Regions from separate parts of the Streptomyces sp. NPDC020845 genome, predicted to be linked through region 1. Evidence: riboswitches for the same ligand, from Rfam matches in the RefSeq annotation. Region 1 holds a riboswitch; the other holds the start of a gene.
What was found. A riboswitch is a leader RNA that binds a small molecule or an ion and turns the genes downstream of it on or off. The one in region 1 is predicted to bind glycine.
Positions count from the first base shown of each region.

Region 1 (5,285 bases):
CCGGGTAGCCCTCGGCGTACTTGTTGGTCAGGACCGAGCCCTGGGCCTCCATGACCGCGACCGGAGCGAAGTTCTCCGAAGCGATCATCTCCAGGGTGGACTGCTGGCGGTGGAGTTCGGCGTCGACCGCGGCGGCTACGTCCGGGTCGAGCTCGTGCAGGGAGCTGTTGAGAAGCGACATCAGGGTCCCGATCGAAGGAGAGGGTCAGTTTTCGGTGAAGGCGGTGTACTCGTCGGCGGAGAGCAGCTCGTCCGGCTCGTCCGTCACCCTCACCTTGAACAGCCAGCCGCCCTCGAAGGGGGCGGAATTCACCAGCGCCGGGTCGTTCACCACGTCCTCGTTGATCTCCGTGACCTCGCCGGTGACCGGCGCGTAGAGATCGCTGACGGACTTCGTGGACTCCAGCTCACCGCAGGTCTCACCCGCGGTGACCGTCGTGCCGACCTCCGGAAGCTGGACGAAGACGACATCGCCGAGCGAGTTGGCCGCGAACTCGGTGATACCGACCGTCGACACACCGTCCTCGCCGGCGGCCGACAGCCACTCGTGCTCCTTGCTGTAACGCAGCTGCTGGGGGTTGTTCATAGGTCCGATTCTCCTGGATACGGGGGAGTGCTTGGGAAACGCGTCTTGCCTGATGGGACTGGTGGTACGAGCGGGGGCACCGCCCAGCGGCAGCTGGGGGCATGCGCGGGATGGCGCGCCGTCGGCAGGCGACGGGCTCAGCGCCGCCTGTAGAAGGGGAGGGCCACGACCTCGTACGGCTCATGGGTACCGCGGATGTCCACCGATACCCCCGCCGTCCCCGGCGCGGCATGCGCGGCGTCCACATACGCGATCGCGATCGGCTTGCCGAGGGTGGGCGAGGGCGCGCCCGAGGTGACCTCGCCGATCACCGCGCCGTCCGCGCCGACCACCGCGTACCCGGCGCGCGGGACCCGGCGGCCAGCCGCGACCAGGCCGATCAGCACCCGTGGCGGGTCGGTCTCGGCCCGCCGCGCCGCCGCCTCCAGGGCCTGGCGTCCGACGAAGTCACCGGGCTTGTCGAACTTCACCACCCGGCCGAGCCCCGCGTCGAAGGGCGTGGTGGCGCGGGTCAGCTCATGCCCGTACAGCGGCATCCCGGCCTCCAGGCGCAGCGTGTCCCGGCAGGACAGCCCGCACGGGACCAGCCCGGCCGGGGCCCCCGCCTCGGTCAGCGCCTGCCACAGCCGCTCGGCGTCACCCGGCGAGACGAACAGCTCGAAGCCGTCCTCGCCCGTGTAGCCGGTACGGGCGATCAGCGCCGGGACGCCCGCGACCGTGCCGGGCAGGCCCGCGTAGTACTTGAGGCCGTTCAGATCGGCGTCGGTCAGGCCCGCCAGGATCGTCGCGGACGCCGGGCCCTGGACGGCGATCAGTGCGTACGCCTCCCGGTCGTCCCGTACGGCCGCGTCCAGGCCCTCGGCGCGCTCGGTGAGCACGTCAAGCACGACCTGGGCGTTCGAGGCGTTGGCGACCACCAGGAACTCCAGCTCGCCGAGGCGGTAGACGATCAGATCGTCCAGGATGCCGCCGTCGGCGTCGCAGATCATGGTGTAGCGGGCGCGGCCGACGGCGAGCGCCGACAGATGGCCCACCAGCGCCCGGTCCAGGGCGGCGCCGGCCTGCGGGCCGGTCAGTGTGATCTCGCCCATATGGGAGAGGTCGAAGAGGCCGGCGCGGGTGCGCACCGCGGTGTGCTCATCGCGCTCGCTCCCGTAGCGCAGCGGCATGTCCCAGCCGGCGAAGTCGGTCATGGTGGCGCCCAGCGCGCGGTGCACCGCGTCCAGGGCGGTGCGGCGGGGGCTTGAGGCATGGGGCATGAGTGCTGGCTCCAGGGCGGGACGGCTACGAGGACGACGGGGAACGTGTCCTCCCCATCTGTCATCGGAACCTGAGAGGTTCGCCGTGACCCACTCCTTCGAGCGGTCCGGCTTGCACCGTGGGTGGAGCCACGCCAGCGGCTCGCTTTTCAGATCTGCCTCGTCCACGCGGTATCGGGGCCTGAGAGATTCAAGGGAGGACTTGCTCCTTCGGCGCCCCGGACGGCCGGCACTGCTGCCGGTGGCCGAGGACTCTCCCGCGCGGATTCAAGCGGCCGGTATGGAGTTGCGCGCAACATCATCGCACGTACGCCCGAGAAGGGAAGAGCCGAGCGGGCAGAACCGCTTTCACCCCGGGACACCCGGACTCACAGGGCATGAAGGCCCAGCCCACAGGAATACCACCTTGCTGGACATTACCTTTTCTTGACACTCTTCGGGAACGAGCCGCAGTGACCGACCTAGGAGGACGATCACGGTGCACGGGCAGGGGCAGGGTACGTACGCGACGACATGGGGGCCCTTGCCGGTGAGGCAGGGCACGGCGCCGACCGCAGGTGCGCTCAGGCCGGGGCGCAGGGCGCCCGTGCACGATCTGCGCCGCGGCGACGGCGACGGCGACGGCGGCCCGGCCGCGACCGGGCCCGGCGCGCGCGAGCTGCGCTACCGCGCGGGGGACGTGGTGGTCGCCTCCGGGCTGCCCGGCAGCGGCAAGACCACCATGATCGGCCGGGCCGTGCCCCGCCTGGACCAGAGCGGGCGCGCGGTGCTGCGGGTGGACTCACAGGACACCCGCGAGCGCTGGGAGCGGCGGCTGCCCCGCTGGCTGCCGTACGCCCTCTACCGCCCGGTGGTGCGCTACGCCCACTACGCCGGGCTGCGCCGGGCGCTGCGCTCCGGCGCGAGCGTCGTGGTGCACGACTGCGGCACGCTCTCCTGGGTCCGCCGCTGGCTGGCCCGCGACGCCCGGCGCACCGGCCGCCGGCTGCACATGGTGCTGCTGGACGTGGAGGCCGCGGTGGCCCTGGAGGGGCAGGCCGCCCGCGGCCGCGGGGTCTCCCGCTACGCCTTCGGACGGCACCGTCGCGCGGTGGGGCGGCTGGTCGCCGCCGCCGAACGCGGACGGCCGCCCGAAGGCTGCGCCTCGGTGGCGCTGCTGGATCGGGCGGCCGTGAGCGCGCTGCGCCGCATCGGCTTCGAGTGACGCGCGGCGGGACGGCGGAGCGCTGCCGTCAAGGAGCCTCGACGGTCGCCTCGACCGGGTGGGGCAGCGGCATGGGGGCCACGGAGTCGTCCTCGGCCAGCTTGGGCGTGGCGGGCTCAAGAGCGGACAGGGGGCTGGGGACCGTCGTGCTGGGGCGCTGCGTACCGGGCTTCTTCACGTCCGGTTTCGTGGCGGGCTTCTGAGCGCCGGGCTTGTCGGTGCCGGGCTTGTCGGTGCCGGGCTTGGCGGTGCCGGGGTCCGCGGGGGCGGCGGGCTTGGTGCCCGGCGTCATGGCTCCGGGCTTGGTGCCGGGGTCGGCGGGCTCGTCGGTACCGGGCTTGGTGTCGCGCTTGCCCGCCTCCACCTTCTTGGCGTCCTGCTTCTTGCCGTGGTCGTCCTTGGCGTGGTCGTTCTTTCCGTGGTCCTTCTTGCCGTGCTCGTCGTCGCCGGGCTTGGGGGTGGTGTGCTCCGCGGCGGCCGCCATCGTGATGGGCCGGGCGGCGAGCGCGGAGGCGTCGTCGGCGAGGGTCGACGCCTCGTCCGGCAGCGGCAGCATCGGGGGCGTCATCGGCTCGCCCATCCCCGGGAGCGGGCCGACGAGGGAGCTGATCAGCTCGATGATGGCGTCGGCGATACGGGGGAGCGCCGCGGCGGCCGCGGCCTCGTCGCCGGCGGCGATGGCGTCCAGCAGGTCGTCGATCGCCCGCTGCAGCGCGTCCAGCGGGTCAGTCGAGACGTCCGTGGGCTGGGCCTGGGGGGTGAGCGGCGGCATCTGGGCCTGTCCCTGCCCAGCGGCCTGTCCCTGTCCGGCCTGTCCCTGATCGGCGGCCTGCGGCGGCACGGTGATCTGGCCCTCGTCCTGACCTTGGTTCTGGCCTTGGTCCTGGCCCTGACCCTGACCCTGGTTCTGGTCCTGACCCTGGTTCTGGCCCTCGTTGGGGTCGTCCGACGGCTTCTGGTCGCGGGCCTGCTCCCGTCCCTTGTCCCGTCCCTTGTCCTGGGCCTTGCTCTGGGCCTTCTCCTGGACGCGCGCAGACGCCCGCGGAGTCATGGCCGCCTCGGCCGACTTGCGGGCGGCCTTCACCGCGCTGTCGATCGCCGCCGCGTGCTTGACCAGGTCGGCCTCGGAGAGCATCCCGTTGGGGGCCTCCTCCACCGCCTTGGCCAGGTCCGTCACCCGCTCGAGGAGGACCCGCAGATCGCGCATGGCCTGGACCTGGGCGGGACTCATCCGGGTGTCGGCGAGCGCCGCCGGGGTGGGCGCCGGGGCCTTGGCGCCGGCCGAACCCCCGGACCCGGCGGCCGCGGCCGCGGACAGACCTGCGGTGCCGAACAGAAGGGAGCCGGCCATAACGGAGGTGACGAGTACTTCGGCCTTGCGGGACGCGCGGATCATGAGACCTTCCTTCGCTGTGGGTGACGTACGGGCGTACTCGACACCACGGTGCGAAGAGCGCAAACCGTACGCAACTCGACGATTACTGTCTGAAGCGGTCGCAAGCCACTCATCTTCGGTCATCGCCCACCCCTCGACCTGGGGATTTGCTGTGGAGATCGACGGCCCCCGATGCCGCCCGGCGATGCAGCCGTTAGGGTGCCTGTGCAGGTCCGACGAGATGGCGGTTGAGCGGAAATGAACATCCCGGAGCAGCACGGTCCAGTACCGGCTCACGGCGGGTTTCCTGACGGTGCGTCTTCTGAGATTCCGGCGTTTGCGGCGTTTCCGGGCAATGAGCTGGAAGAGGTGCTGGTCGCCTCGGTCGACATCCCCGGCGCCGGCGCCCGCATCGTCGAGACCCTGGCCCGCAGCCGGATCTGGGTGCCGCTGCCCAACGGGGGCGGCCCGGACAGCAACGGCCTGGACCTGCCCACCATGGAGATCGAAGGCGGCGCGTATGTGCCGGTGTTCAGCTCCGAACAGCAGTTCCTGCAGATCGTCGGCGCCCATATGGCGTTCACCGTCGCCCCGGCCGTCGAATTCGCCCGCGGTCTGCCGCCCCAGCTCGGCATCGCGGTGAACCCCGGCGGCCCGGTGGGCGTCCCGCTTCCGCCGCTGGCCGTGGCCGAGCTGTGCCGGGCCGGGCGGAGCGAGCTGGACGGTCCGGCCACCGGCGGCCGGGTGCGTCTCTTCGAGCCGGACTGGCAGGACGAACCGGTCGACTTCCTGGCCGCCGCCGGGCTCGAGTTCGGGAAGGTGGCCGGGTTGCGGACCGCCCGGCGCGCGCTGGCCAGTGTC
Region 1 covers NZ_JBIRSJ010000012.1:208,899-214,183, reverse strand. Annotated here, with positions in the region: gene glyA (serine hydroxymethyltransferase) at 1-181, opposite strand, end outside; gene gcvH (glycine cleavage system protein GcvH) at 206-586, opposite strand; gene gcvT (glycine cleavage system aminomethyltransferase GcvT) at 724-1,845, opposite strand; glycine riboswitch at 2,005-2,115, opposite strand; gene ACH4U7_RS31490 (AAA family ATPase) at 2,375-3,049, shown strand; gene ACH4U7_RS31485 (hypothetical protein) at 3,078-4,445, opposite strand; gene ACH4U7_RS31480 (enhanced serine sensitivity protein SseB) at 4,683-5,285, shown strand, end outside.

Region 2 (5,285 bases), on a different contig from region 1:
CCAGGGCGCGGCGGCGACCGGGCCCACGCCGGTCGCCGGGCCCGCCGCGGGCTGGAGCGGGTGGTTGGGCAGATACGGCGCCAGGTGCTCGCGCACCGCGACCGGGCCCACGCCGGGGCCGCCGCCGCCGTGCGGGATGCAGAAGGTCTTGTGCAGGTTGAGGTGGGAGACATCGCCGCCGAACCGGCCCGGCCGGGCCAGCCCCACCAGGGCGTTGAGGTTCGCGCCGTCCACGTAGACCTGGCCGCCCGCGTCGTGCACGGCCGCGCAGATCTCGCTGATGTGCTCCTCGAACACGCCGTGGGTTGAGGGGTAGGTGACCATCAGGACGGCCAGTTCATCGCCGTACTGCTCGATCTTGGCGCGCAGGTCGTCGGCGTCGACCTCGCCGTCCTCGCCGGTCTTGACCACGACGACCTTCATGCCCGCCATCACGGCGCTGGCGGCGTTGGTGCCGTGCGCGGAGGACGGGATAAGGCAGACGGTGCGCCGCTCCTCGCCGTTGGCCCGGTGGTAGGCGCGTACGGCCAGCAGCCCGGACAGCTCGCCCTGCGATCCGGCGTTCGGCTGGAGGGAGACCTTGTCGTAGCCGGTGACCTCGGCCAGCCGCTCCTCCAGCTCACGGATCAGCGTCAGATACCCCTGGGCCTGCTCAACCGGCGCGAAGGGGTGCAGCGCCCCGAACTCCGGCCAGGTGATCGGCTCCATCTCGGTGGTGGCGTTGAGCTTCATGGTGCAGGAGCCGAGCGGGATCATGCCCCGGTCCAGGGCGTAGTCGCGGTCGGCCAGGCGCCGCAGATAGCGCAGCATCGCGGTCTCGGAGCGGTGCCGGTGGAAGACCGGGTGGGTCAGATACACGTCACCGCGGAGCAGGTCCGCGGGGAGCGCGTCGGCCGCCGCGGCGTCCAGTTCGTCGATGGTGGGCAGCCCGCCGTCCACGCCGAAGGCCGACCACACGGCGGCGAGCTGGGCGCGCCCGGTGGTCTCGTCACAGGCGATGCCCACATGGTCGGCGTCGGTCAGCCGCAGGTTGACCCCGGCCTCGCGGGCCGCGGTGACGACCTCGGCGGCCCGGCCCGGGACATACGCGGTGAGGGTGTCGAAGAACGCGCCGTGCACGATCTGAACGCCCCCGGCCCGCAGCCCCTCGGCCAGCACGGCCGCGTAGCGGTGGGTGCGCCGGGCGATGGTCCGCAGGCCCTCCGGGCCGTGGTAGACGGCGTACATGCCGGCCATCACGGCGAGCAGCACCTGGGCGGTACAGATGTTGCTGGTGGCCTTCTCTCGGCGGATGTGCTGCTCGCGGGTCTGCAGGGCCAGGCGGTACGCCTTGTCGCCGTCGGCGTCGACCGAGACGCCCACCAGGCGGCCCGGCAGGCTGCGGGCGTAGGCGTCGCGGACGGCCATGAAACCGGCGTGCGGCCCGCCGAAGCCCATCGGCACGCCGAACCGCTGGCTGCTGCCGACCGCGATATCGGCGCCCAGCTCGCCGGGCGAGGTGAGCAGGGTGAGGGCGAGCAGATCGGCGGCGACGGTGACCACGGCGCCGAGCTCATGGGCCCGCTCGATGACCGGGCGCAGCTCGCGCACCGCGCCGGAGGCGCCCGGGTACTGCAGCAGCACGCCGAACACCCCGCGCTCGGCCACCTCGGCCGGTATGCCCGCCGAGAGGTCGGCGACGACCACCTCGACACCGGTGGGTTCGGCGCGGGTCTGGATGACCGCGACGGTCTGCGGCAGGGTGTCGGCGTCGACCAGGAACACGCCCTGCTTGACCTTGCCCACCCGCCGCGACAGCGCCATGGCCTCGGCGGCGGCGGTGGCCTCGTCGAGCAGTGAGGCGCCGGCGGTCGGCAGCCCGGTCAGGTCGGCGACCGCGGTCTGGAAATTGAGCAGCGCCTCGAGCCGGCCCTGGGAGATCTCCGGCTGGTAGGGCGTGTACGCGGTGTACCAGGCGGGGTTCTCCAGCACGTTGCGCAGGATCACCGGCGGGGTGAACGTCCCGTAGTAGCCCAGGCCGATCATCGGGGAGAGCAGCTGGTTGCGCTCGGCCAGGCCGCGCAGCTCGGCCAGCACCTCGGCCTCGCTGCGGGCCGGGGGCAGCCGCAGCTCCTCGGCGCTTCTGATGACCTCCGGCACGGCGGCCTGGGTGAGTTCGTCGAGGGAGCCGAAGCCGACCTGCGCGAGCATCTTGGCCTGCGCCTCGGAGTCCGGTCCGATATGGCGCCGCTCGAACGGAGTACCGCGTTCCAACTCGGTCAGTGAGGTGCGATTGGCGGTCATCTGCGAGGCCTCCTGGTCTGTACGACCTACGAGGGGCACCACGGTGCGGGTGCCCGAACGGCCTCCCCCTCTGTCATCTCAACCTGAGAGCTTCACCGGGCCCGCGGGCGGCGAGCCGGCTTTCACCGTCGGTGAGGAGGGGTCCCGGAGCCGTACTCGCCCGTGGCCCACCCTGCTTTCCAGAGTGACCTCACCCGCGCGGTACGTGTGCCTGAGAGATTCCGGGGAGGATTTGCTCCTTCGGCGCCTCCGACGACGTCGGCGGAGGGCTCTCCCGCACGGGGTCTGCAGCCACCGTCAGCCTACCAGCGAGCCTGTCGCCAGGGTTTTTGGGGAAAGCGCTCGAGTGGACGCGCGCGGCGTTGTGGCTTTTCGTAGGGATCACAAGGAAACGGGGGGATTCATGAAAAAATCGCCACCTGTGGGAGAGAGTGTGCAGACCGACATCGATCCGCGGACCCTCATCGGCCGCAAGGCCTTCGACCGCGATGGCGCGAAGATCGGCACCGTGGACGAGGTCTACCTCGACGACGCGACCGGCGAGCCGGAGTGGGCGGCGGTACGCACCGGCCTGTTCAGCCGGGACGTGTTCGTGCCCCTCGAACCCAGCCAGGTCATCGACGACACACTGCGGGTGCCGTACGAACGGGCGCTCATCAAGGACGCGCCGGACTTCGGGGTCGGCCGCCATCTGTCGCCCGAGCAGGAGCTGCAGCTCTACCACCACTACGGCCTGGACGTCACCGGCTGACCTTGGTGAAGCTCCCGGCCCTCGCCCCGGCCCTCGTCCTCGGCCGGGGCGTCGGCGTCGCTCTCGGCGGGCCGGAGCAGCGGCAGCGGGTCCGCGGGCTCCAGCGCCGGGTCGTCGACCGCGAACGTCCGCACCCGGCCCGGCCTCGACCAGGGCTCCTCGAAACGCACGGTCACCCGCCCGACCCCGCTGCCCTGCACCCACCCCGCCCCGAACTCCGCATGCCGTACATCGCAGCCGGGCAGCCAGCGGCGGGGCCGGTCGGCGCCCTCGTCGTCCTCCAGGGCCGCCAGGGCGGGCTCCGGTGTCCCTCCGGCTTCGCCCGTCCCCCCGGCGGCCTCCTGAGCCTCCTGGGCCTCATGAGCGGCCTGGGCGGCCTGGGCGGCCTGGGCGGCCTGGGCGAACAGATCCTCCTGGGTGTAGTCCGCCAGGCCGCTCACGCCCACTCCCAGCAGCCGCACACCCGCCGTGGTGTCCACGCCTTCCAGCAGCCGCGCCGCGGCCTCCCGCACCACCGCCGGATCGTCCGTCGGCCCGCGCAGCGTCTCCGAGCGGGTCAGCGTGGAGAAGTCGTAACGCCGCACCTTGAGCACGACCGTGCGCCCCGAACGGCCGGCCCCGCGCAGCCGCCGCACACACCGGTCGGCGAGCCGCGCCACCTCCAGCTGCACCCGCGTGCGGTCGGTGAGGTCGACGTCGTACGTGTCCTCCACCGATACGGACTTGGCGTCCCGCTCGGCCACGACCGGCCGGTCGTCCTGCCCACAGGCCATGACGTACAGCGAGGCGCCATGGGCCTTGCCCAGCAGCCGGACCAGCTCCTCCTCCCCCGCCTCCCTCGTCTCGGCGACGGTGGTGATCCCGGCCCGGCGCAGCGCCTCCGCGGTGGCCGGGCCCACCCCGGGCAGGGTGCGCACCGTCAGCGGCCCCAGCAGCTCCCGCTCGGTGCCCGGCTCGATGAGCACCAGCCCATCGGGCTTGGCCCGCTCGGAGGCGATCTTGGCGAGCATCTTGGACCCGGCCAGGCCCACCGAGCCGGTCAGCCCGGTCGCGGCCACGATGTCCGCGCGCAGCCGCTCCCCCACGGCCAGCGCCGCCCCGGCCGTGGCCGGGACACCGCCCGCCTCCAGATCCACGAAAGCCTCGTCCAGGCTCAGCGGCTCGACCAGCGGGGACAGGTCGGCCAGCAGGGCCATGACCGCGTCACTCACCTGGCGGTACAGGGAGAAGCGGGGGGTGAGATACGCCGCGTTCGGACACAGGCGGCGGGCCTGGGCCATCGCCATGGCCGAGTGGACCCCGAAAACCCGCGCCTCATAGGAAGCCGTGGCCACCACGCCGCGCGGCCCCAGGCCGCCGACGATCACCGGCTTGCCGCGCAGGCTGGGCTTGGCCGCCTGCTCCGCCGAGGCGTAGAAGGCGTCCATGTCCAGATGCAGAATCGTCGGCGCACCCCTCACACCTACAGATGCTGCCGCATGCCACCGACAATCGGGACTACCCATCTAGACCAGTGACCACGGGCCACTGACAACCGGGCACTGACAACCGGGGGCGGCGGCTCCGCGCTCAGCCCGCGCGGTTGCGGCGCCGCGCGAGTTCGTCGGTGGGGTTGTGCCCCACCAGCGTCTCGCCGGTGTCCACGCGCTCGCCGTGGAGCTGCGCCAGCGCGCTCTCCACGTCCCGCCACACCACGCCCACGGCGATCCCGAAGACGCCCTGGCCGCCCTGGAGGAGGTCGACCACCTCGTCGGGCGAGGTGCATTCGTAGACCGTCGCCCCGTCGCTCATCAGCGTCATCTGGGCGAGGTCGTCGAGGCCGCGCGAGCGCAGATGCTGGACGGCGGCCCGGATGTTCTGCAGGGACACGCCGGTGTCCAGAAGCCGCTTGACGATTTTGAGGACGACGACGTCCCGGAAGCTGTAGAGCCGCTGGCTGCCCGAGCCGTACGCGGGCCGCACGCTCGGCTCCACGAGCCCGGTGCGCGCCCAGTAGTCCAGCTGGCGGTAGGTGATGCCGGCGGCCGCACAGGCGGTCGGCCCGCGATAGCCCACCTTCTCGGGCTTCGCCACGGCGCCTTCGCGCGGCGGCGTGGCCTGTGCCGCCACCCGAGCCTTCAGTACCGGTTCGGCCGGTACGCTCCCATCGAGCGTGTACGGACCGCCTGCCGCCGTGCCGTCGCCGCTGCTTCTCACGCCGACCTCCGTCCTCGACCTGCCTTCTCGACGGTAGGCAGTCACCCGGGGTGCG
Region 2 covers NZ_JBIRSJ010000021.1:200,023-205,307, forward strand. Annotated here, with positions in the region: gene gcvP (aminomethyl-transferring glycine dehydrogenase) at 1-2,283, opposite strand, end outside; glycine riboswitch at 2,473-2,570, opposite strand; gene ACH4U7_RS44100 (PRC-barrel domain-containing protein) at 2,687-3,034, shown strand; gene ACH4U7_RS44105 (DNA polymerase IV) at 3,010-4,494, opposite strand; gene ACH4U7_RS44110 (MerR family transcriptional regulator) at 4,604-5,230, opposite strand.
Region 2: another riboswitch for glycine. It lies ahead of gcvP (aminomethyl-transferring glycine dehydrogenase); the one in region 1 lies ahead of gcvT (glycine cleavage system aminomethyltransferase GcvT).